DNA from 2 places in the Spirillospora sp. NPDC048819 genome. Region 2 is predicted to be linked to the other one. Evidence: predicted binding sites of a transcription regulator. Region 2 holds the regulator's gene; the other holds the start of a gene.

Region 1 (15,877 bases), on a different contig from region 2:
CGCTGTCCGCCGCGTCCTTCAGCGTCGCCTCGTACTTGACCAGCCCGTTCGCCGTGGCGGGTGCGCTGACTTGGGCGACGCCCGACGTGCCGCGGACGGTATCGGCGATCTTGTCGGACGCCGACGCGGAGCCGATGACGACGGCCGGGGAACCGGAGCCGGCGGGGTAGTGCCGGGCGACGGCCTCGGTGCCCTTGACGGAGTCGGGGCGTCCGGTGAACATCCCCGCGTCCGAGAGGCCGTCCGCCTTGAGGGTGGTCAGGCCAAGGCTGAGGACGATCAGGCCGAGCATGGTGGCGGCCCAGAGCGCGCGCGGGCGCTTGCTGATGAGGCGGGCCACTCGGCTCCAGATGCCGTGTTCCGACTCGTACGCCTCCGGCTCCAGGTACTTGACGTCGTAGCGGGGGATCAGCGGCCAGAACAGCCACCGTCCGCAGATGACCAGGAGTGCGGGCAGGAGGGTCGTCATCGCGGCGAGCGCGGTCAGGACGCCCGCGGCGGCCACGGGTCCCATGCCGGCGGTGGAGTTCATCTCGGCGAGCAGCAGGCATAGCAGGCCGACCGCGACGGTGGCGGCGGACGCGATGATGGCCGGTCCGGCGCGGTGCAGCGCGTAGGCCATGGCCTCGTGCCGGTCCTCGTGGCGGTGCAGTTCCTCCCGATATCGGGCGACGAGCAGCAGTGCGTAGTCGGTGGCGACGCCGAAGACGAGGACGGTCAGGATTCCGGCGCTCTGGCCGTTGACGGTGAGGTCCCCGTACTTGGCCAGCAGGTACACCAGTGATTGGGCCAGCCCGAGGGCGAAGAGGGCGCTCAGTACCGGGACGAACCACAGCATCGGGCTGCGATAGATGATGAGCAAGAGGACGATGACGACGGAGCCCGCGGCCATGAGCAGGAACCCGTCGATGGTCTCGAAGACCTCGAACTGGTCGGCGCCGCTTCCGGCGGGACCGGTGACGTGCGAGGTCAGCCCAGGAGGTCCGCGCTCGGCGAGCTCACGCGCCTCGTCGACGGCACCGGTCAGGTCCTCGTCTGTGAGGGGCACAAGGGTCTGCAGCGCTTTTCCGTCCTCGGACGGGATCGGGCCCTGTACTTTCTGTGCGCCGGGCAGGTTCTGCAACGCGGAGACGTCCGAGGCGGCCTTCGCGCGGTCGTCGGCGGTGATCCCCTCGGCGCGCTCGTAGACGACGACCGCGAGCATCGTCTCGTCCTTGCGGAACTGTTCTTCAAGTTCGACGACCTGGGTCGATTCCGCTCCGGCGGGGAGCCAGGACGCCGCGTCGTTCTCCTCGACGTCGCCGAGCTTGCCGGCCAGGGGCCCGAGGGCGACGAGCAGGACGACCCACAGGGCCAGGACTGCCCATTTGGTGCGCCTGCCGGCGATCAGTCCGGCCAGGCGATGGGCCCACGTCCTGGGGGGAGCCGGGCTCTGTGTGCTCATGATTCCTCTCCTGTGCACTCTCCGACAATCGAGATATGTCGCGTCTTTCAGACTGTCTCGATGGGCGAGATGAATGTCAAGTACTATCGCGAGATTTCCATGCAGCCCCGCGCCTTCTCGGGACAGGGCTTCGTCGAGTCGGGAGAGCCGGCCTGCCGGTCGTCTCTCGCCCTCTAAATCGTCGCGGGACGGCATCGCCGGCGCCTCCGGCGAGAGATTGGACCTGGGCTACGTCATCTGAGGCAGGTACCGGCACCGCGGCTACCTCTTGAGATGTAGATGTCGCGGTGGCAGGGAGGAGTCTACCGGGGGATGTCTCCGGTTAACGCGGCGGGGTTCGCGGCGCTGATGCGCTTCACGTGGGCTCGCCGGCGGGATGTCCGGGACGGGCGAGTTCTGGGCACGACAAAAGCCGGGAGATCCGCCCGCCCACCAGGGGACGGCGGATCGCCCGGCTCACCGTGCGTGGCCCGGAGGGGCTCCGAGAAGGGGTCAGGCGACCTTTTCGGAGGAGGAAGAGGAGGACGACGACGTACTGGAGGACGAGGAGGAGTCGCTACCAGAGGACGAGGAGGCGGAAGGCGAGGACGACTTGTCAGACTTATCCGACTTGGACGAGTCGGACGGCGAGTCGCCGTTCGAGGCGGCGCCGTTGGACGAGGCGCCCGCGGCCGAGGTCTTGCCGGAGCCGCGGCTGTCGGTGCGGTAGAAGCCCGACCCCTTGAAGATGATCCCCGCCGCCGAGAAGACCTTGCGGAGCCTGCCCTCGCAGGCCGGGCATTCGGTCAGCGCGTCGTCGCTGAACTTCTGCACGACCTCCAGAGGCTCGGCGCACTCGGTGCAAACGTACTGATACGTCGGCACGGTTCCTCCTCGCTGACTCAGTCCGGCTCAACCCGGACTGGCACTCACTTTGAACGACTGCTAATGGTACCCGTGGCTGAAACAGGATTCGCCCCCGACCTGTTCCCTGACCGGTCATAGTCCGGCAGGCCGGGGAACAGCCCGGTCACAGGCCGGCGAACAACCTGGTCACAAGACCACCGGCCACAAGACCACCGGTCACGGGACGGCAAGACGACCGGTCCCGGTACGGCACCCTGTCACGGGACGGCAAGTCAGATTCCCTTCTCGCCGAACCAGCCGGCCAGCCTGCCCTTCCGGCTGACCGCGCGCAGACGGCGTTCCGTGGCCTCGCGCACTGCGTCGGTGGTCACGACCAAGAGGGTGTCACCGGCTTGCAGAGGCGTGGTGGGTTCCGGGACGAAGCTGGACCCGTTCCGCACGATGAGCGTGACGGACGCGCCGGGCGGCAGCCGCAGCTCGAAGATCTCCACGCCGTTCAGCATGGAGTCGGCCGGAATCCGGACCTCCAGCAGGTCGGCGTGCAGTTCCTCCAGCGGCGCCGCTTCCACGTCCAGCTCCCGGGTCTGCTCGTCGCTCTCCAGCCGGCACCAGCGCGCCGCCAGGGGCAGTGTGGGGCCCTGGAGCAGCGTGAAGATCACGACGATGGTGAAGACGATCGAGAACATCCGTGCGGAGCCCTCGACCCCCGCCACCATCGGGATGGTGGCGAGGATGATCGGCACGGCGCCGCGCAGCCCGGCCCAGGACGCGAACATCTTCTCGCCCCACGACAGCTTGAACCCGAGCGTGGACAGCACGATCGACACGGGACGCGCGACGAGCAGCAGCACGAACCCGATCACCAGCGCGGGCACGATCTGGCCGGGCAGCTCGCCGGGGGAGGCCAGCAGGCCCAGCATCACGAAGACCCCGATCTGGGCCAGCCAGCCGACGCCTTCGGCGAAGCCGCGGGTCGCGGGCCGGTGCGGGAGCCGGGCGTTGCCGAGGACGAGGGCGGCGACGTACACGGCGAGGAACCCGCTGGCGTGCAGCAGCGACGCGGCGCCGTAGGCGGCGACGGCCAGCGACAGCACCGCGATCGGATAGAGGCCGGAGGCGGGCAGCGCGAGGCGGCGCAGGCCCTGCGCGCCGAGCCAGCCGATGGCGACGCCGACGACGCCGCCCGCGACCAGCTCGTACACCATCAGGCCGAACAGCTCGGCGAGGTTGGGCGCGCCGGTGTGGGTGCTGAGCGCGATCACGATGATCACGACGGGCGCGTCGTTGAAGCCCGACTCGGCCTCCAGCAGCCCGGACAGCCGGGACGGCAGCGGCAGCCGCCGCAGCACCGAGAACACGGCGGCCGCGTCGGTCGGGGCGAGCACGGCGCCGAGCAGGAACGCCGGCTGCCAGGGCATGTCGATCAGCCACATGGCGGACAGCGCCACCACGACGATGCTGATCAGCGTGCCGATCGTGGAAACGCTGATCGCGGCGGGCACCGAGGGCCGCACGTGCCGCCAGCTGGTGCTGAGACCGCCCTCGGCGAGGATCAGGACGAGGGCGGCGAAGCCGAGCGTATTGGCGAGCTCGACGTCGTCGAAGTTGATGTGGAGGGGGCCGGACTCGCCGATGAGAAGGCCGAGGCCCATGTACGCCAGGAGGGTCGGCAGGCCCGCCTGGTGCGACAGCCTGACCGCGATGATGGCGCTGAGTACGAGCGTGGCCCCGAGGAGTAGCCAGATGTCGAGATGCACATCCCACCCTTCGGGGTCGTCAAAGTTGATCGTTTAGGAATCCTACAGATTCACGGGCCGATCGCACATTTGCGGTTGAGGGACGGCATGCCGGGGATCCCCGTTATCGCCGTCTGACGTGCGGGTTCACACCGTTGACCACATTCTGCACCTCGCGTCCCTCCACGGCCGCGGTGACGTTGTCGCGTACGACCGACACGAGGTTCAACTGTGACTGAACGGACGTTCCGGCCGCGTGCGGGGACAGCAGCACGTCCTCGTTGGTGCGGAGCGGATGGTCGTCCGGAAGGGGTTCCTCGTCGAACACGTCCAGGGCCGCGCCCGCCAGCCGTCCCGACTCCAGAGCGGCGACTATGGCGTCGTCAGGCACGATGCCCCCGCGCGCCACGTTCACCAGCAGCGCGTCGTCCGGCAGTAGGGCGAGACGTTCGGGACCGATCATCCCGCGGGTCTCGTCTGTCAGCGGCAGAGCGAGGACGACGATGTCGGACGTGGCCAGCAGGTCGTCCAGTTCCCGGTATCTGGCCGCGGCCTCGGGACGCGGACGCCTCGTCCAGTAGGAGACGGCGCAGCCGAGCGCCGCGAACAGCCGTGCCGCCTCGGCGCCGATCGCGCCGAAGCCGACGATGCCGACGCGCTGCGTGTGGATCTCGCGCGGACGCCGGGCGACCACCTCCATCTGCGGCCACTTGCCGGCGCGGACGCCCCTGTCCGCCCAGGCGAGGTGGCGGCACAGCGCGAACGACGCGCCCACCGCCCACTCGGCGACCCCGCGCGCGTTGAAGCCCGCCGCGTTCGCCGCGGGCACGCCCGCGGCCGCCAGCGCGGCGATGTCGATGCTGTCCGTTCCGACCGCGGGCATCTGGACGAACGCCAGGCGCGGCGCGGCCCGTACGGCCTCGGCGTCCAGGGCCAGCCGTGCACTGAAGTCGGCGATCACGATGTCGGCGCCGGAAAGTGCGGACAGCAATGCCGCGCGCTCCCTGGCCTGCGGGAACGTCACCTCCGCGGCGTCCCCGAGCGGCTCGAACAGCCGCCGGACGACGTTCTGGTCGATCGGGGGCAGGGACAGGATCCGCCACGGCGCCGTCATCTGGAACCTCCCGTTTCGCCTCCGCACGACCGCTCCCGCGATCTTGCCTTTCTCACTCTAATGAGCCCCGCCGACGACCCGCCCGGCCCGGGTCGCCGCCTCAGGGCGCCGGCCCGCTCGTCAGCCGAGCCGGACGAGGCCCTGGGACGGGGTCACGGCCGCGCGGACGCGCTGGTCGTGCGGTTCGGCCGGCACCGTCTGCAGGAGTTCCTGGTCGTACAGCAGCGCCACGGTCAGGATCGCCGGGCCGACCCGTGCGAGCGCCCGGTCGTAGGAGCCGCCGCCGCGGCCGAGGCGCATGCCGGTGCGGTCGGCGGCCAGCGCCGGGGCGAGAACGACGTCCGCGCTGGCCACCGCGCCCGGCCCACGGGGCGGCTCGGACGGTTCCAGGCGTCCGCGCGGCCCCGGGACGAGCGAGTCGGGGCCCTCATAAGACGCCCAGTCGAGATCGCCGTCCGGGAGCAGGCGGGGGAGCAGCACGTACGTGCCGCGCTTCCACAGCGCGAACAGCAGCCCGCGGGTGTCCGGTTCGGTGCCGATCGAGACGTACGCCGCGACGGTCCCCGCCATCTCGACCTCGGGGACCGGCAGCAGCGCGTCCCGGATCGACCTCCCGGCCGCGGTACGGGCTTCGGGCGGCATCGCCGCACGTCTGCCGATCAGTTCGGCTCGTAGGTCGGTCTTCGAAACGATGTCCTGCACGCTGCCGTCCTCGTGGGTGGCTAGGGTCAATACATGGCCGACAATGCACCTGTGCTCAAGGCGGTCGTCCCGGCGGCCGGCCTCGGTACCCGATTCTTGCCCGCCACCAAGGCGACTCCCAAGGAAATGCTGCCCATCGTCGACAAACCGGCGATCCAGTACGTCGTCGAGGAGGCGGTGGACGCGGGTCTCAGCGACGTCCTGATGGTGACCGGCCGCAGCAAGCGGTCCATCGAGGACCACTTCGACCGAGCGTACGAGCTGGAGGAGGCACTGCGCGCCAAGGGCGACGACGAGCGCCTCAACGCCGTCCACGCGTCCAGTGACCTGGCCGTCATGCATTATGTGCGGCAGGGCGAGCCGCGCGGGCTCGGGCACGCGGTGCACTGCGCCCGCCAGCACGTCGGGAACGAGCCGTTCGCGGTGCTGCTCGGCGACGACATGATCGACGCGCGCGACAACCTGCTGCGGCGCATGATCGAGGTGCGGGGGCAGTACGGCGGCAGCGTGGTCGCGCTGATGGAGGTCGAGCCCGACCAGGTCTCGGCGTACGGGTGCGCGGCCATCGAGGCGACCGGCGAGGACGACGTCGTCCGGATCTCCGACCTCGTCGAGAAGCCCTCCGCCGAGGAGGCGCCGAGCAACTGGATCATCATCGGCCGGTACGTCTGCGACCCCGCGGTGTTCGACGTCCTGGAGAAGACCCCGCCGGGACGCGGCGGCGAGATCCAGCTGACCGACGCGCTGCGCACCCTCGCCGACACGCCCGCCGACCAGGGCGGCGGCGTCTACGGCGTCAAGTTCCGGGGACGCCGGTACGACACGGGCAACAAGCTCGAATACCTCCGGACCGTCGTCCAGTTCGCCTCGGAACGTCCCGACCTGGCACCGGAGTTCATCCCGTGGCTGCGCGAGTTCGTGCGCGAGCACGACGCGTCCGGCGGCACGGGCGGCTCCGGGGACTCGTGACGACCCGTCAGACTGGGGCCGTGGGCATGAGAACGGTCGATGAGCATCTGACGGACATCCTCGGCGGCGTCGCGGTGCTGCCGCCGCTCGACCTGGCGCTGTTGGAGGCGCAGGGGACGGTGCTCGCGGAGTCGGTGTCCGCGCCCGTCCCGCTGCCGCCGTTCGACAACTCCGCGATGGACGGCTACGCCGTCGTCGCGGCCGACATCGCGGCGGCGACCGAGACCGACCCGGTCACGCTGCCCGTCGTCGGGGACATCGTCGCGGGCGACTCCGGCGTGTCGGCGATCAGGCCCGGCCTGACCGCCCGGATCATGACGGGCGCGCCGCTGCCGGCCGGCGCCGACGCGGTGATCCCCGTCGAGTGGACGGACGGCGGCAACGCGACCGTCCGGGTCTCGCGCGCCGCGCCGGCGGGCAACTACATCCGCCGCGCGGGCGAGGACGTCGTCGCCGGGCAGGTCGTCGTGGACGCCGGCACCCGGCTCGGCGCCCCGCAGATCGGCATGATCGCCGCGGTGGGACGGTCCCGGGTGACGGTGCGGCCGAGGCCCCGCGTCGTGGTCGTCGCCACCGGGGACGAACTCCGCGAACCGGGCTCACCGCTCGGGCACGGCCAGATCTGGGAGTCCAACAGCTACATGCTCACCGCCGCCGTCGTGGAGGCGGGCGGAATGGGCTTCCGGCAGGCCACCGTCGTGGACGAGCCCGCCAAGGTGCTGGAGATGTTCGAAGACCAGCTCGTCCGTGCCGATGCCATCGTCACCACCGGCGGCGTCTCCATGGGCACCAAGGACGTCGTCAAGGAAGTACTTTCCGGCACGGGCACGGTGGGCTTTCACAAGGTGCGCATGCGTCCCGGTAAGCCTCAAGGGTTCGGCCTCCTTGAGGACACGCCGGTCTTCACCCTCCCTGGCAACCCGGTAAGCGCGTACGTGTCGTTCCAGGTTTTCGTACGCCCCGCCCTGCGCGCCATGCAAGGACTGGAACCCGACCCCCTGCCCACGGTGAGCGCCGTCCTCGCCGAGGACGTCAAGTCACCCGCCGGGCTCCGCCATTTCCTGCGCGGCAGGCTGTCGTTCCACCGCGGCTCCTACTCCGTCACGGCGGCCGAGGTGCAGGGCTCGCACCAGCTCGGCTCGCTTGCGTCCGCCAACGCGCTCATCGTTCTGCCGGAGGATGTCGAAGCGCTCCCCGCCGGTTCCCACGTCGACGTCATGAGGTTGCCGTCTTGAGTGCCACGGGTCCCGAATTCACCCACCTGGACGACGCGGGCGCGGCCCGCATGGTCGACGTGTCGTCCAAGGACGTCTCCGCCCGGACAGCGACCGCCACGGGCTTCGTCCACCTCTCAGCCGAGTGCGTCGCCCTCCTCCGCGCGGGTGACATCCCCAAGGGCGACGCCCTGTCCGTCGCCCGCATCGCGGGGATCATGGGGGCCAAGCGCGTCCCTGACCTCGTCCCGCTGTGCCACCCGATCGCGCTCCACGGAGTCACGGTCGACCTGGAGATCCGGGACGAGGGCGTCGCGATCACTGCCGTCACCCGCACCGCGGACCGCACGGGCGTGGAGATGGAGGCGCTGACGTCCGTCAGCGTCGCCGCGCTGGCCCTGGTCGACATGGTCAAGGCCGTCGACCCCGCCGCCGTGATCGGCGACGTGCGGGTCGAGGAGAAGACCGGCGGCAAGAAGGGCGTGTGGCGCCGATGATCAGGGCGATGGCGGTCACCGTGTCGAACCGGGCCGCCGCGGGCGTCTACCCGGACAAATCCGGCCCCGTCCTCGTCGAGATGCTGGAGGACCTCGGCTGCCGGGTGGACGGCCCGGTCGTCATCCCGGACGGGGACCCGGTCGCCGAGACCCTCCGGGACGCCGTCGCCGCCCACTACGACGTCGTCGTCACCTCCGGCGGGACCGGCCTCACCCCCACCGACCAGACCCCGGAGATGACCCGTCAGATCATCGAATGGGAGATACCGGGTATTGCGGAGGCCATCCGGCTGGAGGGGCGCGACATGGTGCCCGCCGCGATCCTGTCCCGCGGGCTCGCCGGCGTCGCGGGCGGCACCCTCATCGTCAACCTGCCGGGCTCGACGGGCGGCGTCCGCGACGGCATGACCGTCCTCGGCCGCGTCCTCGCCCACGCCGTCGACCAGATCAAGGGCGGCGACCACCCCCGCCCGCCCACCGGCTGAGCAGCGCGCGAAACGGCCCGCCCCGACATGAAAACGGCCCTTGAACGACCTGAGTGACCGTTTCTCGGCGACAATTGATGGCGTCCAGACGTCCGACCAGGGAATCATGGAGCCGTGGAACGTTTGCGGGGATGGCCTGCCACCCTGACCGAGGGTCCTGTCGGGCTGCGCCCGCTCCGGCACCGCGATGCCGCCGTCTGGCGTGAACTGCGGGTGCGCAACGCCGACTGGCTCCGCCCCTGGGAGCCCACCAACCCCGAGACACCGCTGTTCCGCAGCGGCCTCGGCCCCTACCTCAGCATGGTCCACACCATGCGCCGCGAAGCCCGCCAAGGCCTCGCCCTGCCCTGGGTCGTCACCCACGAAGGCGAATTCGCCGGGCAGCTCACCATCGGCGCGATCGTCTGGGGCTCGGCCCGTTCCGCCCAGATCGGCTACTGGGTCGACAAGCAGGTCGCCGGCCGCGGCGTCATTCCCACCGCGGTCGCCCTCGCCGTCGATCACTGTTTCTTCACCGTCGGCCTCCACCGCCTGGAGGCGAATATCCGTCCGGAGAACACGGCAAGCCGCCGCGTCGTCGAAAAGCTCGGATTCCGGGAAGAGGGAATTCGGCGCCGCCATCTGCACATCGACGGAGCCTGGCGCGACCACATCTGCTACGCCCTGACCGTCGAGGACGTGCCCGGTGGCCTGCGCGCACGCTGGCTGGCCGAGCGCAAACAGGCATTTCCCCGGCGCACTTGAGTCCGCTGTGACTTTCCCGCCGTAAGAATCCTGCGATCGAGAAGCCTTGGCAAACGGAGAGTAACGGCGAGATCGATCTCGCGACACACCGTCCCTTATGCTCGTCAACCTCTGACACCCCCTCGTACCGTGCGGGGCGTGACCCTGCTCCCAATGCACGTTCGCGCGCCGAAAGTCGGCCCGCCTGTTGAGCGTGCCCTGGGACGGTGGGGCCGGTGAGCAGCGCCGTTCTTTATCTCGCCATCGTCGCCGTCTGGGCCGTCGTCCTCGTGCCCATGTGGCTGCGCCGCGACACCGAGACGACCGGAATCACCCGGCTCCTCCACAAACGCTCCGAGGAAACCCTCGTCGAAGACGACGACGAGGAACCCGAGGAGATCCCCGAACCCCGGCCCCACCGCCGGACGAGCCGCGCCACCGTCATCGCCCGCCGCCGCCGCCGCACCACGGGCCTGACGGCCCTGCTCCTCACCGCCGCGGCCGTCGTCGCGTCCGGCCTCGCGCCCTGGTGGATCACCGCGCCCCCGACCGTCCTCCTGGCGGGACACCTGGCGCTCCTCCGCGTCGCCGTCGGCATGGACACCGCCCGCCGCCAGGCCGCCGCACACGCCCGCGCCCTCGCCCGCGCCAAGGCCCGCGAGGCCCTCCGAGCCGCCGAAACGGCCGAACCGGCCGAGGTCATCGAACTCCTCACCCCCGAGGAGGTCTTCGACCAATACGCCGACGACCGCCGCGCCGTCGGCGAATAACCGGTGCGCGAACACCCCCGGATGTTTGCTAACCTTACGGAGTCCTCGGGGCTGTGGCGCAGTCCGGTAGCGCACCTCGTTCGCATCGAGGGGGTCAGGGGTTCAAATCCCCTCAGCTCCACCGAGAAACCCCAGGTAAGAGGCCGATTCAGGAGAAATCCTAGATCGGCCTCTAATCATTTGTCACCACGTTGTCACCAAGACCGAGCGACGCCAGACGGCACACCCCGGTCACCCAAACACCCCCCCACGCCACACCGCCGCAGTCACAGCCCCATGACGCAGCCCTCACCCCGCCACCGACAAGATCAACACCTGAGGCCACACCTGCGCACCACCACCCCCGGCCCACCGGCCACCGGCCAACTCCGCCACTGATACGGGACGGCGCGGCCCTGCACGCGCTTCCTGCACCCATCACAAAGGTGATGTCCGCTTTTAGACCGGCATCCGGTTTAACAGGCTTTGGGCAGTGCGGCGGCGTTCCGGTCGCCGTGGTCGGGGCACATCAGACTTCATCGAACCCGGGCCCCTCAGGTTATTCCGTGTTGCACTGACACAACTCGCGGTAGGTCATGAGGATGTGGGCATGAGTTCATCGCAGCCCCGAACCGACCCCGGATCCGAGCCGGACACGACCGCAGGCGCGCCGGTGAATACCGCTGGCGCGGGGTCCGGCCCCCCATCGCCGGGCAACTCTGGGGCCACCCCGGATCACCGCTATTTGCTCGACAACGCCCGGACGGAGGCAGGCGAGCGGTTCACCTGGCTGGCCGAGCTGTTCGACGGTGTCACACGGGGGCACTTCGACCGGCTCGGAGTTAAGACGGGCTGGCGCTGCTGGGAAGTCGGCGCCGGAGGCCCCAGCATTCCCGAGGCACTCGCCACGGCCGTCGGACCAACCGGTTACGTGCTGGCCACGGACATCGATCCGGCCTGGTTGGACCCGCACGGCGAATACGAGGTGCTCCGGCACGACATTGTCGGGGACCCGCCGCCGCAGCAAGGCACGTTCGACCTGGTACACGCCCGGCTCGTGCTTGTCCACGTTCCCGACCGTGCCCGGGCGCTGGCGACGATGGTGGCGGCACTGCGGCCCGGTGGCCGGCTATTGGTCGAGGACGCCGATACCGAGCTGCAGCCGCTGGCCTGCCTCGATGAGGCTGGCCCGGCACAGCAACGCGCCAACCGGCTGCGGCGCGCTGTCCGGGAGTTGATGACCCGTCGCGGCGCCGACCTACGCTACGGCCGTACGCTGCCGCGGGCGTTGCGTGCGGCCGGCCTGGTCGATGTCGGGGCGGCCGGGTGCTTCCCGGTCGGCGGGCTAGCCTGCGATCGGCTGGAGACCGCGACGGTGCGCATGGTCCGCGCCGAGTTGCTCGCCGCAGGGTCGGCCAACGACGCCGAGATCGACGCGCACCTGGCCGCCATTGATGCCGGCGAGCTCGACCTCACCCTCGCGCCGCTGATCTCGGCATGGGGACGCCGCCCGGGATAGCCCTTCCAGACGATCACTCCGGCTGAAACGCTGTCGCGAGGACCCACTTGGCCGAGCCGGTCGGCGCGGAAGAGCGTGATTTGTTCGCTGCCGTTCGAGATTTCCTTAACAGAGGGGGCGCCGCGTGCGTGGAGCCCGGTATGGATCATGCGCCGCGCCGGTTTCTGGCCGTGCCGCTGGTGGCCGTCGTGGTTACGGCCGGGTGCGTCGGTGGGAGGCCTGCGCCGTCGCCCTGAAGGTGCATCTCGATGCCGCGACCTCGGCCGAACAGGTCGTTGCGAGGCTGCGCGGTCACCTGGCCGAGGGTCCGGAGACCGGAATCGCCCGGAGCCCGGTCCTGACCAGGGAACTGATGACGACATGTCCGCAGACCAGGATCGCAAAACCCAGGGGTGAAATGGGTGCCCCTGATGGTGTCGGCGGCCAACGGGGGCGGGGGCTGCCAGCGCGGCTGACACCGTGATGACGGTGATGGTGGTCCTGCCGATGAGACGGAGGACGACCTCCCGGAAGCCGTGGAACACACACGTGCTCGTCGGACGCCAGGTGACCATGGGGCCTGGATCGTGCCGGTAGGTGTGTTCAGGGGGTTGCTGGTTTGCGGGCTGTGAGCAGGCGGGTCGGGACCCACGGACTGCCCCACCACGCGCGCCAGCCGAGGCCGCGCACGCGGATGTCCTGGGCGTTCAGCCGGGCCAGCACCGCGGCGTACTCGCGGGGGGTCCGCGCCAGGTCGGCGATCAGCAGGCGGCCGCCCGGCCGCAGCACCCGGTACGCCTCGGCGATCGCTTGGGCGCGGGCGTTCGCGCCGAAGATGGTGTGCACCGTCAGGCTGGACACCACCAGGTCGAAGCTTGCCTCCGCGTACGGGAGTCTGCGCAGGTCACCCCCTTGCACGTGGACGCGGTCGGCGACGCCTTCGGCGCGCGCGTTGCGCAGGGTCGCCGCCGGGGTGTTGCCGGACTGGTCCCGTCCGCGCCACAGGTCCACGCCGACCGCCCGGCCCTGCGGGAGGTGCCGGGCGGCGGCCAACAGGACGGCGCCGCGTCCGCAGCCGAGGTCGAGCAGCCGTTCGTCGCCACGCAGGTCCAGCTCGTCCAGCACGTCCCGCCAGACCAGGAACTTGCCGCGCAGCGTGGCGTGCAGGCTCAGGGCCAGGCATCCCGCCAGCAGGGTGCCGGAGACCAGCGCGGGCAGCGCGGCGGCCAGATCGGCGGTGACCGCCATCACCAGCCCGGTCACCCAGAACCCCAGCACGACCAGGCCAACGAAGCCGAACCCGTAGGGCGCATCCATCCCGTACCGCGCGCCAGGCATCCCGCAACTCTGCCACGAACCGGCCGCTCGCGGGCTGGCTACGACGCACTGGTCCACTGCCGACCAACTCGCCGCCGAGTACCCGACACCGTGGTGACGCCGACCCGGTCTTCATCCGCGACGGCGACGTGTGGACGGGCGCCCGGCTGAGCGCGTTCCTGGACCTGGCGCTCGCGCTGGTCGCCGACGACCACGGGCAGCACGTCGCGCTGCGCGTGGTTCCTGGTGATTTACATGAAGCGGCCCGCTCTGGTGTGGTCATCGCCGAGGGATCGGCGGCGGTCGATCAGGATCCGCGGCAGCGCGAGCTGCTCGTCGCCGGCCACCCGCCATACGGGTGCCGGCCAGGGCGACCGAGTGCGCATCGGTGGCGTCGGTCTTGCGGCCTTGCCCGGTGGCGAATATCCGTGCCCATGCCGACAGCTTCGCCGGGACATCGACGACCTGCTGACCATCGGCCAGGAGCCGGTTGGCGATGTGCCGGCCGATGCCATTGCAGCCCTCGACCGCTTTCCGCCTACTTGTTGATCTCGTAGTGCAGGAGCGCTAGGCCGTTTTCGAACCCGGTCGCCTCGATCAGCTTCAGGTCTTGCCCGCCGTCGTAAACGCGCGTTCCTTTGCCGCGTGACGCCGGGCAGACCAGCATCCGGACCTCGTCGACGACGCTGGCGTCCAGCAAGGAGTGCATGAGCTTCAAGCTCCCCCACAGCCAGATGTCCTTGCCGCTCTGCTGCTTGAGTTCCCGGATGGTGGCGACCGGGTCGCGCGTCACGGTCGCGGCGGGGAAGGTTCCCCAGGGGGCGTCTTCCAGCTTCGACGAGACGACGAACTTGGCGAGGTCGTTGAGCTTCTCGCCGTATTCGCCCTGCTCGTCGGCGTACGGCCAGTAGTCCTTGGACTGGGCATAGGTGTTCGCGCCGAGAATCATCGTGTCGACCGAGTCGATGAAGCCCATCACGCTTGCCTTGAACGCAGGGTCGCTCTTCTCGGAAAAGGGCTCCCCTGACACGAAGCTGAGCCCGCCGTCCTCCTCTGCTGCGATGTTGTCGACGGTGACCCACTGCTGGACGATGAGTTTCCGCATGGTGCCGGCTGTAGTTGAGCTCATTTCTTGTTCTCCTCGGGTCAAATTTACGCGCGTCGCGGTTGCTGAGGTCGGGAGTCGTTCGGCGATGGCGCTCGGTCAGGCGCGCTGGTTTTCGTCGCGTTTCCGCATCAGTTCCTCGACCGCGCTGGGGAGGGTGGTCTCGAAGTCGATCAGTTTCGCCCAGGTCGGGGTCACGACGATCCGGACCATGGCGTCGTAGAGCGAGCGAACCCCGGCCTCCCACTCGACCCGCTGCTCGGCCGTCATCGTGAGCGCGCCGTTCATCTGGAGGTACTCCTCCGGGATGCCCTCGACGACGTCCAGCTCGGCTCGGCCGCGGATCAGCAGGATCTTCGGCGGGTGCACCTCGGTGTCGATCGTCAGGGCCACCGCCGGGTTGTGGTGCAGCGCCGGGAGCTTCGGGGCGTTCGTCGCGGTGCACATGACGATCTCCGAGCCGTTCCAGGTGAACCCGATCGGGATGGTCCGAGGCGTCCCGTCCTTGGCGACGTACGCGAGGCGGGTCAGGTCGCGGGCCAGGAGCTCTTGGCTCAGCGGACGGTTCAGCACCTCGCTGACCTCGTCCGGGCGCATGATCGGCTTGCTCATCTCAGGTCTCCTGTCGGTTCATCGGGCGGGGCGGACGGGGAGGTCGTAGAAGCGGCGGGCGCTGGATCCGATGCGGTCGAGGTCGGTTCCGTAGATGTGCAGGGAGACGGCGGGACCGTCCTCGGCGTTGCGCATGCGGTGGATGTCGCCGGGCGGGGCGAAGCCGGTGACCTCACCCGTCGGATTGCGGGTGCTGCCGGCCTCGATCAGGGCGGTGCCGTCGTCGGCGAGTGCGTAGAGGTCCTCGTACTGGACACCGGCGAGAATGCCGAGCACGCACCAGGTCACGTGGTCGTGGACGCGGGTCAGGGCGCCCGGTTGCCAGACGATGGCCAGCATCGAGAACGAGCCGTCCGGCTCCACGTGCAGGCGGTGGCTCCGGTGGGTTCCGTACTCGCCTTCGAGCAGGCCGGCGGGGAGCAGCCCGGGCGACGGCAGGTGCTCGCGCAGCGCGTCGGCCACATGGGACGCGGTGTCGCGCCAGCCGGCGTTGCGGGCGACGGCGGCGCGCACGGCGGGGACCAGCTCGTTCAGTTCAGGCGGCTGGGTGGCGGGGCGCGCGGTTAGGGTGATGTCCATGCCTCCAGCGTCGCTCCGGAGGGGCGGGACGGTCATCCGTACCGTCCGCAGACCACCACGGATGCCGCCACGGATACCGTCACGGATAAGAAGGGGCCGCGATGGCGGAGCGGATATCTGAGCGGGAGGCCGAGGTGCTGGCCGCGCTGGGCATGCGGCTGACCAACGCGCAGATCGCGCGTCGGATGCACATCTCCGTACGCACCGTGGAAAGCCACGTGTCGTCGTTGCTGCGCAAGCACGGGGTGACCGACCGGTGGGCGCTGGCGGAGCTGGCCCGCTCGGGG
Region 2 (15,877 bases):
CGCCTACTGGTTAAGGTTGTCAGCTCAGGGCGTACCCCCCGGTTCGCAAGGCATTGCGACGCGCCCGGACCGGGCCGGGCACGCCCGATCCACGTCGTTCCGATGGCGACCGTACGAATGAACGGCCGGGGGACGGCAAAGGCGGCGGATAGGTGACCGAGGCAAACCAGGACATGCCCTTTCGTAAACCGAACGACGAGGGTGCGCGTCCAACTGACGTGACCGAGACCCTCGTGGCCAGGGGCACGGCGGGGGCGGTGGCCGCCGCCTGGGACGCCGATCAGGCGGTGACCGCGCTCTACAGCGCCAACTACCGCTCGCTGGTAAGACTCGCCGCCATGCTCGTCCGGGACGCCGGGACGGCCGAAGAGGTCGTCCAGGACGCGTTCGTCGCGATGCACGGCGGGTGGCGCCGGCTGCGCGACCCGGACAAGGCCCTGTCGTACCTGCGCCAGTCGGTGGTCAACCGGTCGCGATCGGTGCTCCGGCACCGCGCCGTCGTCGAGAAGTACGCCCCGAAGGGCCTGCCCGACGCGCCGAGCGCGGAGGCCGGGGCCATCGGGGAGCTGGAACGCTCGGCGGTCATCGACGCGCTGTCCCGGCTTCCCGCCCGCCAGCGGGAGGCGCTCGTCCTTCGCTACTACGCCGATCTGTCCGAAGCGGAGATCGCCAACGCGATGGGCATCTCCCGCGGCGCCGTGAAGAGCCATACGGCGCGCGGGATGACCTCGCTACGCAACGTCCTGGAGCAGTTCTCATGACCACCGACCCCCACGACGAGCACGGGGAGATCCTCCGCCGTGCCCTGAACGCGGAGGCGGACTCGGTCAACCCCGCAGGCGACGGCCTGGAACGCATCCGGGCCCGCATAGCCGACGGCTCCGGCCGCCGGTTCGGTCTCGGACGCATCGGTCTCGCGCGCTTCGGGCTCGGGTTCGACCGGTTCACCGTCAACTGGGCGCGTCCCGTCCTCGCCGTGGCCGCCGCCGTGGCGGTCGCCGGGCTCGGCGTGACCGCGCCGCAGACCATCGATCTCATCCAGCAGTCCGTGGGCAGCAACGGCCCCTCCGGCGAGGGCAGGAACAACACCTCCGGCGACCACACCGACGCCCAGGGGAACCCGGAGTTCCCCGGCCCGCCGTCGGCGGGCGGCACCGCGTCCGACGCCCCGAGCGCCTCGCAGACGCCGTCGTCGACCACCTCGCCGGGACTGTCTTCCTGCAGCATCCCGCCGCCGCCCGGCACCCCCACGGCCGCCGCGTCACCCAGCCCGCAGCCCGCGACCACGCCCGCCGCCACGCCGTGCCCGGGCGGGACGCCGTCGCAGAAGCCGACCACGTCGCCGTCGCCGCCGACGTCCACCTCGCCCGACCCGGACGAGCCCACCAACGCGCCGACGTCGCCCTCGACGAGCGAGTCCGCCAAGACCACCGATCAGGGCGCCGCGGGAGCCGCGGCCTCCACCCCCTGACCGGCCGGCCCTCCCCTCACGGGCGGGCCTACCAGCGGCCGGTGGCCGCCATCAGCACCGCGGCGGCCGCCACCCCGGCCGTCGACGTGCGCAGGACCGTCGGACCGAGGCGCACCGGGCGCCCGCCGGCCGCGGTGAACCCCTCCAGTTCGTCTTCGGTGATGCCGCCCTCGGGCCCCACCACCACGACGATCTCGCCCTCCGCGGGCGGTTCCAGGGCGCTGAGCCGCACACCGGCCTCTTCGTGCAGGACGACGGCGAGGGACGCCGCGGTGATCCGCGCGACGACGTCATCGGTGGACGCAAGCCCGGCGATCTCGGGCAGCAGGCTGCGCCTGGCCTGCTTGCCGGCCTCGCGGGCGGCGCCGCGCCAGCGTCCGAGGGCCTTCTCCCGGCGCTCGGGGCGCCACTGCGTGATGCAGCGGGCCGCCGACCACGGGACGATCTCGTCCACCCCGGCCTCGGTCATCGTCTCGACCGCCAGCTCGCCCCGGTCGCCCTTCGGGAGCGCCTGGACGACCACGATGCGGGGCGACGGCGGCGGCCGCCGGTGCCGGGCCAGCACGTCCAGGGTCAGGGACGCGCGGTCCGCGGCGGTGACGACGCATTCGGCCAGCAGCCCCTCGCCGTCGGTCAGGTCGACGCGCTCACCGGGCCGCAGCCGCCGCACGGCCGCGGCGTGCCGCCCCTCGGGGCCGTCCAGGACGACGCTGCCGCGCTCCAGCGCGTCCGTCCCGGCGAGGAAGACCGGCGGGCTCACGCGCGCACTCCGTGAGGGGCTTCGCCCATGTCAGTCCCCCGACCCACGATGCTCCGAGTCATGTTCCGGATCGCCGCGGCGGCCCTCGTCGTAGGCCGCCGCCACTGCTCTTCAGTGCTGGTTGAAGACGTCCTTGAGCCGCGAGAACACGCCGCGCTGACCCGGCGCGAACTTGCCGGGCGGACGCTCCTCGCCGCGCAGCACCGCCAGGCGCCGCAGCAACTCCTCCTGCTCCTCGTCGAGCCGGTTCGGCGTCTCCACGTTCACGTGGATCATCAGGTCGCCGCGGCCGCTCTCGTTCAGGTGCCGCACACCCCGGTTGTAGAGCGTGATGACCTGCCCCGACTGCGTGCCGGGCTTGATGTCGACGCTCTCGGCGGCGTCCAGGGTCTCGATCGTGACGCTGGTGCCGAGCGCCGCCGCCGTCATCGGGATCTCGACCGTGCAGTGCAGGTCGTCGCCCTCCCGCTCGAAGATCGGGTGCGGCTTCTCCACGATCTCCAGGAACAGGTCGCCGGGCGGGCCGCCGCCGGGACCGACCTCGCCCTCGCCGGCGAGCTGGATGTGGATGCCGTTCTCCACCCCGGCCGGGATCTTGACCTTGACGGTCCGCCGGGTGCGGACCCGCCCGTCGCCCGAGCACTCGGTGCACGGGTTGCGGATCACCGAGCCGAACCCGCCGCAGGCCGGGCAGGGCCGGGCCGTCATGACCTGGCCGAGGAACGAGCGCTGCACCTGCTGCACCTCGCCGCGCCCGTGGCACGTCTCACACGTGTCCGGGTGGGTGCCGGGCGCGCAGCCCGACCCCTCGCAGGCGGCGCAGGCGACCGCGGTGTCGATGGACAGCTCGCGGGTCGTGCCGAACGCCGTCTCGCTCAGGTCGAGCTCCACCCGCAGCGTCGCGTTGCGGCCGCGCCGCGCCCGCGACCGCGGGCCCCGGGACGTCGCCGTGCCGAAGAAGGCGTCCATGATGTCGCTGAACGGGAACCCGGCACCGCCGAACCCGCCGGCGCCGCCCGCGGCCGCGGACGCGAACGGGTCCGCGCCGAGGTCGTACATCTCGCGCTTCTTCGGGTCGGAGAGCACCTCGTACGCCTGGGTGATCTCTTTGAACCTGTCCTGGGTCTCCGGATCCGGGTTGACGTCCGGGTGGAGCTCCCGCGCGAGCCGGCGATAGGCCTTCTTGACCTCGTCGGCGCTGGCGTCCCGCCGGACGCCCAGGGTCGCGTAGTAGTCGTTGGCCACTTACGACCCCGCCAGGATCTGTCCCACGTAGCGTGCCACTGCCCGTACCGCTCCCATCGTGCTGGGGTAATCCATGCGTGTAGGCCCGAGCACACCCAGCCGGGCCAGAGTGAGGTCGCCCACGCCGTAGTCGGCGGCGACGACCGAAGTCGATCGGAGCCCCAGGTCGGGGTTCTCGGTGCCGATCCGCACCGTAACTGTAGAGGAATCGCCGGTCTCGCCGAGCAGCCGCATCAAGATGACCTGCTCCTCGAGCGCGACGAGGACCTCCCGCAGGCTGGGCGAGAAGTCCACGGCGGCGAGGTTGGCCGCACCGGCGAAGACGATCTTCTCCTCATGCTTTTCGACGAGCGTCTCCAGGAGCACCGACAGCACCGCCGCCGCGAGCGGCCGGTCCGCCTGGACCACCTTCTCGGGCAGGTCCGCCACCGCCGTCGGGACGTCACCGAGGCCGAGCCCGTCCAGGCACGTGTTGAGCAACGCCCGCAGGTGCCCGATCGATTCCTCGGAGACGGTGCCGCTGGTCTCGATGACCCGCTGCTCCACCCGCCCCGTGTTCGTGATCAGGACGAGCAGCAGCCGGCCCTCGGCGACCGGCACCAGCTCGACGTGCCGCACCGACGAGCGCGTCAGCGACGGGTACTGCACGACGGCGACCTGCCGGGTGAGCTGCGCGAGCAGCCGCACCGTCCGCCCGACGACGTCGTCGAGGTCGTAGGCGCCGGACAGGAACGTCTCGATCGCGCGGCGTTCGGCGACCGACAGCGGCTTGATCGTGGACAGCCGGTCGACGAACAGCCGGTAGCCCTTGTCGGTGGGGACGCGGCCGGCACTGGTGTGCGGCTGGGCGATGTACCCCTGCTCCTCCAGCACCGCCATGTCGTTGCGGATGGTGGCGGAGGACACGCCGAGGTTGTGCCGGTCCACCAGCGTCTTGGACCCCACCGGCTCGTTGGTGGAGACATAGTCCTCGACTATGGCGCGCAGGACCGCGAGTTTACGGTCGTCCAGCACCGTGTCACCTCCTTCGTCCCCGTCCATGGGCCCCCGATCGTCCGCACCGCACTGCTGGCACTCATTGCTCCCGAGTGCCAAGTGTACGACCCGCGGGGGCACTCTGGAGTGCCCGCGCGCACCCCCGTACGGCTGCGCGATCCTACCCGTATCGGACGGCGCCGCCACGCCGAGGGACGAGGGACGACGGCGCGCGGGCGTCCCGCCGGGTTAATGTGCGGACCCGTGCGGAGTAAGAAATACGGAAACGACGTGCTGGCCGGCGACTGGCGCAGGCCCCGCAAGGGCCTGATCCCCGAGGTCCCGGCCGAGCCGGGTCTGGTCGCCGAGGACCCCGCTAGCGGATTCTGCGGCGCCGTCGTCGGCTGCGACAAGTTCGGCGTCACCCTCGAAGACCGGTTCGGCAAGCGGCGCGTGTTCCCGCTGGAGAACGCGGGCTTCCTCATCGACGGCGAGCCCGTGACGCTCGTCCGGCCGGAGGCCGCGCCCAGAGGGCCGGCCCGTTCCGCGTCGGGCTCGATCGCCGTCGAGGGGGTGCGGGCCCGGGTGGCGAAGGAGAGCCGCATCTACGTGGAGGGCGTTCACGACGCCGAGCTGGTCGAGAAGATCTGGGGCCACGACCTGCGGGTCGAGGGCGTCGTCGTGGAGTACCTCGAAGGCGTGGACGACCTGCCCGCCATCGTCGAGGAGTTCGACCCCGGTGAGGAGCGCCGCCTCGGGGTCCTCGTCGACCATCTCGTGGAGGGCTCCAAGGAGTCCCGGATCGCCGCCCGGGTCTCGTCCCCACACGTCCTGATCACCGGACACCCGTTCATCGACATCTGGGAGGCCGTCAAGCCCGCCTCCGTCGGCATCCGCGCCTGGCCGCGCATCCCGCGCGGCATCCCCTGGAAGGACGGCGTCGTCGCCGAACTCGGCTGGGGCGACGACACGGGCGCGGCCTGGAAGCGAATCCTGGGCTCGGTCAACTCCTACACGGACCTGGAACCGGCCCTCCTGGGCCGCGTGGAGGAACTCATCGACTTCGTCACGGTCCCCTAGGTCAGATCGCGGACGACTAGGTCAGATCGCGGACGACGGCGTCCCCCAGAAGCCGTCCGCGCAGAGTCAGGACCGCGCGGCCCGCCTCGTACGGGCCGGGCTCGATCAGCCCGCCGTCGACGGCCCGCCGGACGGCCTTGTCGTCCAGCAGCCCGGCGGGGCAGCCCTGGGCGAGCCGCAGTTCGAGCATGATCCGCTCGATGCGCCGGTCCTCCTCGCCCAGGACCTCCCTGGCGTGCGCCGGGGTGGCGCCCTCCGCGAGACGCGCGGCGTACGCGGCGGGATGCTTGACGTTCCACCAGCGGGTCCCGCCGACGTGGCTGTGCGCGCCGGGTCCGACGCCCCACCAGTCGGCGCCCGTCCAATAGAGCATGTTGTGCCGGCAGGCGGCGCCGGGGTCGGCGGCCCAGTTGGAGATCTCGTACCAGTGCAGGCCGTGCGCGCTCAGCATCTCGTCGGCGATCAGGTAGCGGTCGGCCATGGCGTCGTCGTCGGGCGCCGTCAGCTCCCCCCGCCTCACCTGCGCCGCAAGCCGGGTGCCCTCCTCGACGATGAGCGCGTAGGCCGACACGTGGTCGGGTTCCGCGGCGAGGGCCGACTCCAGTGAGGCCCTCCAGTCGTCGTGGGTCTCCCCCGGCGTCCCGTAGATGAGGTCGAGATTGACGTGCTCGAACCCCGCCTTACGTGTCCACTCCACCACCTGCGGGACACGCCCTGGCGTATGGCTGCGCTCCAGGACGGCCAGAACGTGCTCGCGCGCGCTCTGCATGCCGTAGGAGATCCGCGTGAACCCGACTTCCCGCAATCGGGCCACATACGCCTCGTCCACGGATTCGGGATTTGCCTCCGTGGTGACCTCCGCGCCCGCCGCAAGCCCGAACTCGGCGTCGATCGCATCGAGAACACGGCCCAGATCGTCCGCCGGCAGCAGAGTCGGTGTGCCACCGCCCACGAAGACCGTCTCGACGGGCAGTTCCGCGTCGCCCAGCACCCGCCGGGCCAACCTCACCTCACCGATGGCGGTGTCGGCGTAGGAATCGCGTTCGGCGCCCGGCCCGAGCTCCGTCGCCGTGTACGTGTTGAAGTCGCAGTATCCGCACCGCGTCACGCAGAACGGCACATGCACGTAGAACGCGAACGGACGCGTCCCCAATCCCTCCAGGGCGCCGGCGGGCAACGCCCCATCAGCGGGCACGGGATCACCATCAGGCAGCGTGGAAGGCACCCTTCCAGTCTGCCCGGCCCAAGCCCCTGCTCAGTCCGCCGAGTCTTCGCGGAGCCTGTCTCGGAGCCAGTCGGGGATGTGCTCTTCGCTGCGGGGAAACCGGTCGAGGTCCAGGGCATAGGCGGACGGGGTGAGCGGCGGGGTGAAGTCGGGCTCGCCGTCGTAGTCGAATTCGGCGCTGAAATGCCCCGAGCGCTCGATCTGCAGCCGTGCGGTGAACCACGCGCCTTTGCCGCGCCGGTACATGACGCGCCGGAGCTCGTCCATCTTCCCCACGGCCTGCCCGGGAGGCATGGCCTTGTGGCGCTCGCCGTCCGGCCCCTCGACCTCGAAGGAGGCACTGTCGATGCCGACCGTGGCGCAGAACTCGAAGTCGAGCCGCTCCCAGCCCGACGGGGCGGCGGACCGCAGCGCGCGGACGGCGCCGTTCACCGTCTCCCGCTCCTTCGGAGAACGCAGAACCTGCTCGGGGTGGGTCACGCTACCTCCGGGAGGTCGTCAGATCGGTTGACCGGCACGCTACCCGTCCGACCGTACCGACTTGCGCACCGCGAGAAAGCGCAGCGCCCACCGTGTCGCGCATCACGGACGCAAACCGCGGCGGCCGCTCATCATGACACCGGCACCCGCGCACGCACATCGGCGACCGTCCGCGGCGACCCCGGCCGCCGCCCCGGCCACGCGACCGCCCCGGGTCTCGCGATCGCGTCCGAAGGCAGATTCGAGCATGCGAGAATCTGATCGCGCAGCGAGCCGAAAGGCGAGTCGGAGCGATGCAGCGATCGCACGCATTTCCCGACGATGGAGGGCCGCCGGGCCCGAAGAAGGAGGGAAATGCAATCGAACGCGGCGCCGGCTCGGGTGGTGCTGTGCGGTGAGCCTGAGGGCTGGCACTACGTGGTGGTGGACGCCTCGGGCGCCGAGCGGCGCTCCGAGTTCGCCGGGGCGGGCACGCGCTGGCAGACGGGCGCGGGGTCCGGGCCGGAGCCGGCGTGGTGGCGGCGGAGGCTCTCCGAGACGGCCGAGGGGCTGCGGGAGGTGGTCGCGGAGCGGCTGACCGACGCGACGTTCCGCGAACTGGGCGTCGAGACCGTCATCACCTGGTTCGCGGTGGACGAACCCGTCACGTGGGAGGGGCTCGTCACGCTGCGGGAGGCGGACCCGGCGCGGTTCCCCGGCCGGGTGGCGCCGTTCGTGATCACGCTGGAGCCGGGGCGCGGGGCGCTGCTGCCGGACGCGAGCCTGCTGTTCTCCACTCGGGCGCCGGACGCCTGGACGACTCTCGCCGCGGTGGCCGAGCGCTGCGGCACCCGCCCGCCGAAGTCGTCGTTCCTGTGCGGGTGGGCGGGTCACCGCAGCGTGCGCGTCGGGCGGGGGACGCTGGCGCTGTCCACGGGCCGGGGCGAGGACGGCGTGGAGCGGCTCGCGGAGATCTGCGCGACGCGGCCCGCCGGCTGGAGCGGCAACCCGGAGATGCGCCTGCGGTTCGACGGCGTCGACCTGCTCGACGAGCCCGCCGAGGACGTGGTCGCGCTGCTGGGCGAGCTCGGGCACGAGGTCGTGCGGCGGGGGCGGACGGCCCGGCTCGCCGTGTCGGGTCTCACTCTTTACGCGCCCGATGCGGCCGACGCCGCCGCGGAGCGGTTCACCGGCGTGTCCCTGCGGCCGCCGGCCACGCCGGCGCGGCTGCCGAGGCCGCTGCGGACGCGGGCCTGACGGACACACGAACCCGACACCCACGGGCGACCGGGGCGTCACCGGATCGCGACCCGGCCGGTCTAGATTCCGCGATCATGAGAAGCCGTGCGCGTCATGCCGTGCTCGCCTTGACCGGCGCCGCCCTCGCCGGTGCTCCCCTCACCGCCGCCGTCTCCCCCGCCGCCGCCGCGCAGCCGGGCACGATCATCGTCGAGCGCGGTGGTCCCGCCCGGTCGGTGCCGTTCACCGCGGCGCGGGACGGGGAGGCCGTGATCTCCTTCGCCGCGTCCGCTCCGGGCGTCTCCTGGGCCCGTGAGGGCGCCGAGTCCGCCGTCGTGTCGATCGCGGTGGACGGACGCCATGTGACCGATGTCGTCGTCCCGTCGTCGGAGCCGGTGGCCCGCAGCTTCGGGCTCGGGCACGTCCGGGAGGGCGCGCACGAGGTGACGCTGCGGTTCGCCCAGGGCAGCGCCCCGGCCGCCCGCAGCGTCGCCCTCGGCGCCACCAGCGTCCGGATGCCCACCACGGAGGCGACGGCCCTGCGGCACGCGCCCATCGTCGTCGGGCGGACGGGATGGCCGTTCGGCGACCCGTACCAGAACGCGACCACCGACACCCCGCTGATCGCCTGGCACGAGACGCGGCCCGCCGGCACTCCCGGGCACCGGGTCATCGAGTACTCGATGGTGTGGAGCAACGAGGACGGCGGCACCGACACGCCCGCGCTGATGGCGCGCTGGGGCCGCACGACCGACATCGAGTGGGTGTACCGGGTCGAGGTGGACGCGTCCGGGCGGCGCGTGGACGGCACCGCGGTCTACCAGGCGCCGCTGCACCTGACGTTCCAGTTCACCGGCCGCTTCGAGGGTGATCACCCGGTGCTGCAGACGTGCACGCAGAACAACAACCTGTGCGACGTCGTCTCGCCCGACCCGCCGCTGCGCTTCCTGCTCGACGCCTCCGGGACCCGTCCGGAGGGGCGCGCCCGCGAGGCCGTCATGGATCGTGAGCCGTGGACGTACCGTGTCGCGGCCCAGGAGATGGTGCGCGAGGGGAAGATCGAGAACCCGTCCGATCCGGCGACGCGGGAGGTCGGCGACCAGCGCACGTACCTGTTCGCCGAGTTCGCCAAGTCGACCGGTGCGGCGACCGCGTGGGGGTCGGCGCCGGGTGTGGCGCTCGGCGTCCGGCTCAAGTCCGATCCGTCCACGCTCTACCGCTCCGACCACGATCAGCCCACCTGGTCGATCGACCGGGACGGCGCCGTCGCCACCACCGTCGAACTGCCGGAGGGGACGGCGGTGTCCGACATCGCGGTGATCGAGGCGATCCGCCGTCCGACGGGGTTCGGCGACAACGGCGCACCGGCCACGGTCACGTCGGTCAACCGCGGGTTCTTCCTGGACGAGTCGTACCTCCCGCAGCCGTCGTCCATCGAATGGCGGGGGTCGGTGACGCTCACCCGGGAGAAGCCGTCGGCCGTCCTCTGGAGTCCCGGACTCGCGTGATCCCGGCCCGGTGGCGCGAAACGGCCACCGGGCGGGCGGAAGCGGGAACCCGTGCGAACTCCCGGCGCGTCCTAAGAGTCATACACTTCGCCAATAGGTCGCATAGCGAACGCGCAGAGCGAACTTAGGAGAGGACTTCCGCCATGGCCTACGGGCCTCCCCCGTCGCCCGGCCAGGGGCAGCCGCAGCAGGCCCCGTGGCAGCAGCCTGGAAACGTCTGGCAGCAGCCCCAGCAGCAGCCACCGCAGCAGCAGGCCGGTCCGGCCTGGCAGCAGCAGCCCCAGCAGCCGAGCGGGGGCACCGCCCAGATGCCCGGTCACTACGGCCCCGTCTCCGACGACGAGAAGACGTGGTCGCTCATGGCGTACGTGGGCCAGTTCCTCATCGGCGCGATCGCGCCGGCCATCGTCTACGTCGGCAAGGCGCGCTCGCCGTTCGTCCGCCGGCACGCCGCCCAGGGCCTCAACATGGGCCTCGCGGCCATCGCCGTGTGGATCGTCGGCGGACTGCTGTCCCTGGCCGTCGAGGTGCTGATCTGGCTGCCGCTGGGCTTCACGGCCGCCGTGATGTTCTTCCTCGTCTACGCGGGGAGGGCCGCCAATCGCGGCGAGTTCCGGCGGGTGCCGCCCGTGGTCGCCTGGCCCCTGCTGAAGAAATAAGTCCGTGCCGAGGGGCCCGGCGCGAAGCCGGGCCGCCTGCGGGCTGAAGCCGGGTTACTTCCGGGCGTGAAACCGGGTCACTTGCGGCCCTTGTCGGCGGGCTCGCCGCCACTGGTGGACAGCGCCGCGACGAAGGCCTCCTGCGGGACGTCCACCCGCCCGATGGTCTTCATCCGCTTCTTGCCCTCCTTCTGCCTCTCCAGCAGCTTGCGCTTGCGGGAGATGTCGCCGCCGTAGCACTTGGCGAGGACGTCCTTGCGGATGGCGCGGATGTTCTCACGGGCGATGATCCGGGCGCCGACCGCCGCCTGGATGGGCACCTCGTACTGCTGCCGCGGGATGAGCTCCTTGAGCTTGGACGTCATCATCAGCCCGTACTCGCGCGACTTGTCCTTGTGGACGATCTGGCTGAACGCGTCCACCGACTCGCCCTGCAGCAGGATGTCGACCTTCACCAGGTCGGACTCCTGCTCGCCGCTGGGCTCGTAGTCCAGCGAGGCGTACCCGCGGGTCCGCGACTTCAGCTGGTCGAAGAAGTCGAAGATGATCTCGGCGAGCGGCAGCGTGTAGCGGATCTCGACGCGCTCCTCCGACAGGTAGTCCATGCCGAGCAGCACCCCGCGGCGGCCCTGGCACAGCTCCATGATCGCGCCGATGTGCTCGGACGGGGACAGCAGCGTCGCCCGCACCACCGGCTCGTACACCGTGGCGATCTTGCCCTCGGGGAACTCGCTGGGGTTGGTGACGGTGTGCTCCGTCCCGTCCTCCATGACCACGCGGTACACGACGTTCGGCGCGGTGGAGATCAGCGACAGGCCGAACTCGCGCTCCAGCCGCTCCCGGACGATCTCCATGTGCAGCAGCCCGAGGAACCCGCAGCGGAACCCGAACCCGAGCGCCGCCGACGTCTCCGGCTCGTAGACCAGCGCGGCGTCGTTCAGCCGCAGCTTGTCGAGCGCGTCGCGCAGCTCCGGATACTGGTCGCCGTCCAGCGGGTACAGGCCGGAGAACACCATCGGCCTGGGGTCGCGGTAGCCGCCGAGCGCCTCGGGCGCCTGCCGCGACGCGCCGGTCACGGTGTCGCCGACGCGCGCCTGCCGGACGTCCTTCACCCCGGTGATCAGGTAGCCGACCTCGCCGACGCCGAGGCCCTGCACCGGCTTCGGCTCCGGGGCGATCACGCCGACCTCCAGGGTCTCGTGCGCGGCCCCGGTCGACATCATCAGGCTCTTCTCGCGCCGCGACAGCCGCCCGTCGATGATCCGGATGTAGGTCACCACACCGCGGTAGGTGTCGTACACCGAGTCGAAGATCAGCGCGCGGGCCGGCCCGTCGGGATCGCCGACCGGCGCCGGCACCTCCGCGACGATCTTGTCGAGCAGCTCGCGGACGCCCTCGCCGGTCTTGCCCGACACGCGCAGCACGTCCGACGGCTCGCAGCCGATGATCCCGGCCAGTTCCTCGGCGTACTTGTCCGGCTGCGCCGCGGGCAGGTCGATCTTGTTGAGGACGGGGATCAGGTGCAGGTCCGCCTCGAGCGCCAGATACAGGTTGGCCAGCGTCTGCGCCTCGATGCCCTGCGCCGCGTCCACCAGCAGGACCGCGCCCTCGCACGCCGCGAGCGACCGCGACACCTCGTAGGAGAAGTCGACGTGCCCCGGGGTGTCGATCAGGTTGAGCACGTGGTCGACGCCGCCGGACGTCCACGGCAGCCGGACGGCCTGGCTCTTGATCGTGATGCCGCGCTCGCGCTCGATGTCCATGCGGTCGAGGTACTGGGCGCGCATCTGGCGCCCCTCGACCACACCGGTCAACTGCAGCATCCGGTCCGCGAGGGTCGACTTGCCATGGTCGATGTGCGCGATGATGCAGAAGTTGCGGATGATCGCGGGATCGGTCTTGTCAGGCGCTGGCACCGGGGTCCGTTCACAAAATCTCAGTAGCTGGGCAAGGACACGTGTACCTCCCATGGTCCCATGTCCTTCGCGATGCTCAGTGCACGACCCGGTTTGGGGCAGGCCTCGGCGATTGGTAAGCTGTGCGACTGCGTGTGGCGTAGCGTCGTGCCCCGGGGGGTACCGTCCGCCCCCGTTCAGACCTTTCGTCAGAGCCTGCCGACCGTGCAGGCGAGGATCGCGACCAAGCTGAGGCACTACCGACGTGGCTAACATCAAGTCCCAGATCAAGCGCAACAAGCAGAACGAGAAGGCCCGGCTGCGCAACAAGGCCGTCAAGTCCGAGCTGAAGACGGTGATCCGCAAGTTCCGCGAGGCCGCCGACGCCGGCGACGTCGCCGTCGCCGTCGCCGCGCAGCAGAACGCCGCGCGCAAGCTGGACAAGGCCGTCAGCAAGGGCGTCATCCACAAGAACCAGGCCGCCAACCGCAAGTCGGCGATCGCCAAGCGCGCCGCCGCGCTGCAGGCGAAGTAAGAGCCGCACGCACCGGGGCCGGCCATGGCGCGCCGGCCCCGACGCATGTCCATGGACGAGCGGCGCGCGGTGAGGATCTCCAAGTATCTCGCCCGGCATCTGCGGCACCGCCCCGAGCGGATCGGCCTCACGCTCGATCCCGGGGGTTGGGCCGACGTCGCCGAACTGCTGGCGGCCGCCGCACGCCACGGCTTCCCTTTCACGCGCGCCGAACTCGAACACGTCGTCGCGGCCAACGACAAGCAGCGCTACGTCCTCGATGGGAACAGGATCCGGGCCGCCCAGGGCCACTCGATCCAGGTCGACCTGGACCTGCCTTCGGCGTCCCCGCCGGAACTCCTCTACCACGGCACCGTGAACCGCTCCGTGGAATCGATCCTGCGCGACGGCCTCCTGCCCATGGGGCGGCACGCCGTCCACCTGTCCCCCGACCGTGAGACGGCCCGGCGCGTCGGCGCCCGCCGCGGCGAACCCGTCGTCCTGGTCGTCCAGGCCGGGCGGATGGCCGCCGACGGGCACGAGTTCCGCGTCAGCTCGAACGGCGTGTGGCTGGTCGACCTCGTCCCGCCGGGATATCTGCGCGAATGACCTCGGCGGCCGCCCAGTCCGGGACGTGCCGCACCCACTCGGGCCCCTTCTGCGGCCCGAACAGATACCGGTAGGGGACGATCTCCCGGATGGCCTGGTGCACGTCCAGCCGGTCATCGATCATGTGGGTGATCCCCAGGTCGGCACAATGCCCGGCCTTCTCCGCCCGCTTCCGGCAGAACCGGACGTTCTCCCTGGGCAGGCCCGTCCGCGCGTAGAAGTCGTGGTGGTCGAGCCATGCCAGCGTGCGCTTGCGCACCCGGTCGCCGCACTTGGAGATGATCCACGCCCGTCCGCCGAAGTCGTCGATCAGGCCCGGCAGCACCTCGTACACGCCCTCGTTCGCGGGCGAGGCGAGGGCCGCCTCGAAACTCCCGCCGAGGAACGCGGTGTCGGCGTCGCCGGGGGCCAGCGGCCCCCCGTGGATGACCCGGCCGAAATCGACGCCGAGCCGAGGTTCGATGTTCATGCATCAACCCTCGGACCTCCGCCCCTAAAACAGAACTATCAATGACCCACCCAGCTATAGTCAACGACTATGGACCTGGGCCGCCTCTCCACGGACGCGCTCGCCTCGTTCGCCGTCTTCGCCGACCACCTCAACTTCACCCGGGCCGCCGAAGACCTCCACATCTCCCAGCCCGCCCTCCACGTCAAGGTGCGCAAACTCACCGAAACCCTCGGCCGCCCCCTCTACACCAGGCACGGACGCCGCCTCACGCTCACCCCCGCAGGCGAGCAGGTCGCCCGCTTCGCCCGCGACCTCGACACCCGCATGACCGCGTTCCTCGCCGACGTCCACGGCACCGCACCCACCCGCGTCCCGGCCCTCGCCGCCGGTGAGGGCGCCTACCTCTACCTGCTCGGCGACGTCGTCCACCCCGGTATGCGCCTCATCAACGGCGACCGGGCCCGGACCCTCACCGCCGTCCGCACCGGCCGCGCCGACCTCGGCGTCGCGGTCCTGGACGTCCTGCCCACCGACGTGGAGGCCGTCCTCCTCGCCTCCTACCCGCAGGTCCTGGTCATGCCGGAGGACCACCCCCTGACCGCCAGGACGGACCTCGCCCTCGCAGACCTCGCGGGCGCCGCCCTGGTCGTCCCCCCTCCCACCGGGCCCCACCGCATCACCCTCGAACGCGCCCTCCGCGCCGCCGGCGTCCCGTGGTCGCTCGCGGTCGAGGCCGAAGGGTGGCCGCTCCTCCTGCACTTCGTGTCCCGCCGCGTCGGCCTCGCGGTCGTGAACGGCTGTGTCGTTCCACCGCCCGGACTGGTCACACGCGAGATCATCGACCTGCCCGCCGTCCCCTACTACGCCCTCCACCTCCCCGCCCGCGCCGATGACCCGCTCGTCACCGGCCTGCTGTCCGCGATCCGCGCCGCGCTGAGGAGACAACCGTGCACTTCGAAACCGCCGTCGACATCGACGCCACACCCGAAACCGTCTGGAACCTGCTGAAGGACGTCGAACGCTGGCCCGACATGACGGCGTCCGTCGACCGCGTCGAACTCCTCGACGAACCCTTCACCCTGTCCAGCCGGGCCCGCGTCCACCAGCCCAAACTCCCCGCCGCCGTCTGGACGGTCACCGCGTTCGAAGAGAACAGGACCTTCACCTGGGAGTCCCGCTCCCCCGGCGTCACCACCGTCGGCGCCCACGACATCGCCCCCAAGCCCGACGGCACGGTCACCGTCCGCCTGACCCTCGACCAGAAAGGCCCCCTGGCCCCCGTCCTCTCACTCTTCACCGGCCGCCTGGCCCGCCGCTACGTGACCATGGAGGCCAACGGCCTGAAAGCCAAAGCCGAAAACCACTCCTGACCAGGCTCCCGAACTGCCCCTTGGCGACCGTCGAAAACCGCCACACAGGCACGTTCACCAACCGGCAGAGCGACCTCCAGACCCGCCCGGCGATCTGGCCCCTGGAACTGCACGCCACCCCGCCGGGCCGATGGGCCACCGGGCCACCGGGCCACCGCACCACCGGACCGACGGACCGCCGGACCGTAGGCGATTGCGGCGGTGCCGGCGTCGTTTGCGGCGCGCATGATCATCCGCCCGGGGCTGGCGGACCATGACCCCGTCGCCGGGCGGCCGGCCCGCCGAACGCCAACGGCGCACGGTCGCCTCGCCGGCGTCGGGCGCGGGCCTGAGTCGCGGGCGCGGAGGTGAGGTGGCCGTGCGTGCCGAGCGCGGCGGTCCGCGCAATGGGCGCCGTGTTTCCGGGCGCTGCGTGGC

The links. Region 2 encodes HrcA, which represses chaperone genes, less so after heat shock. Its sites were predicted from a motif close to TTGGCACTCTCNNNNNGAGAGTGCCAA; they were not measured.
Region 1: a site for HrcA is predicted at 2,346-2,372, ahead of AB0C35_RS06830 (FmdB family zinc ribbon protein). Genes of this name have one in related genera too.

Annotation. Positions count from the first base shown of each region.
Region 1 covers NZ_JBEZGN010000003.1:204,472-220,348, forward strand. The annotation lists gene AB0C35_RS06825 (MMPL family transporter) at 1-1,444, opposite strand, end outside; gene AB0C35_RS06830 (FmdB family zinc ribbon protein) at 1,937-2,308, opposite strand; gene AB0C35_RS06835 (potassium/proton antiporter) at 2,563-4,047, opposite strand; gene AB0C35_RS06840 (NAD(P)-dependent oxidoreductase) at 4,151-5,140, opposite strand; gene AB0C35_RS06845 (5-formyltetrahydrofolate cyclo-ligase) at 5,261-5,842, opposite strand; gene galU (UTP--glucose-1-phosphate uridylyltransferase GalU) at 5,876-6,811, shown strand; gene glp (gephyrin-like molybdotransferase Glp) at 6,838-8,046, shown strand; gene moaC (cyclic pyranopterin monophosphate synthase MoaC) at 8,097-8,522, shown strand; gene AB0C35_RS06865 (MogA/MoaB family molybdenum cofactor biosynthesis protein) at 8,531-9,007, shown strand; gene AB0C35_RS06870 (GNAT family protein) at 9,131-9,751, shown strand; gene AB0C35_RS06875 (hypothetical protein) at 9,967-10,500, shown strand; tRNA gene AB0C35_RS06880 (tRNA-Ala) at 10,548-10,621, shown strand; gene AB0C35_RS06885 (methyltransferase domain-containing protein) at 11,225-11,998, shown strand; gene AB0C35_RS06890 (class I SAM-dependent methyltransferase) at 12,581-13,315, opposite strand; partial or broken gene AB0C35_RS06895 (AraC family transcriptional regulator) at 13,356-13,533, shown strand; gene AB0C35_RS06900 (hypothetical protein) at 13,546-13,680, opposite strand; gene AB0C35_RS06905 (dihydrofolate reductase family protein) at 13,833-14,423, opposite strand; gene AB0C35_RS06910 (pyridoxamine 5'-phosphate oxidase family protein) at 14,499-15,011, opposite strand; gene AB0C35_RS06915 (cysteine dioxygenase family protein) at 15,030-15,590, opposite strand; gene AB0C35_RS06920 (LuxR C-terminal-related transcriptional regulator) at 15,692-15,877, shown strand, end outside.
Region 2 covers NZ_JBEZGN010000002.1:329,062-344,938, forward strand. The annotation lists gene AB0C35_RS04615 (SigE family RNA polymerase sigma factor) at 219-761, shown strand; gene AB0C35_RS04620 (hypothetical protein) at 758-1,471, shown strand; gene AB0C35_RS04625 (16S rRNA (uracil(1498)-N(3))-methyltransferase) at 1,500-2,231, opposite strand; gene dnaJ (molecular chaperone DnaJ) at 2,343-3,476, opposite strand; gene hrcA (heat-inducible transcriptional repressor HrcA) at 3,477-4,490, opposite strand; gene AB0C35_RS04640 (DUF3097 domain-containing protein) at 4,704-5,531, shown strand; gene hemW (radical SAM family heme chaperone HemW) at 5,548-6,756, opposite strand; gene AB0C35_RS04650 (hypothetical protein) at 6,787-7,236, opposite strand; gene AB0C35_RS04655 (hypothetical protein) at 7,591-8,472, shown strand; gene AB0C35_RS04660 (hypothetical protein) at 8,550-9,962, shown strand; gene AB0C35_RS04665 (DUF4870 domain-containing protein) at 10,106-10,621, shown strand; gene lepA (translation elongation factor 4) at 10,699-12,537, opposite strand; gene rpsT (30S ribosomal protein S20) at 12,782-13,051, shown strand; gene AB0C35_RS04680 (RNA 2'-phosphotransferase) at 13,103-13,639, shown strand; gene AB0C35_RS04685 (hypothetical protein) at 13,581-14,108, opposite strand; gene AB0C35_RS04690 (LysR family transcriptional regulator) at 14,178-15,098, shown strand; gene AB0C35_RS04695 (SRPBCC family protein) at 15,038-15,460, shown strand.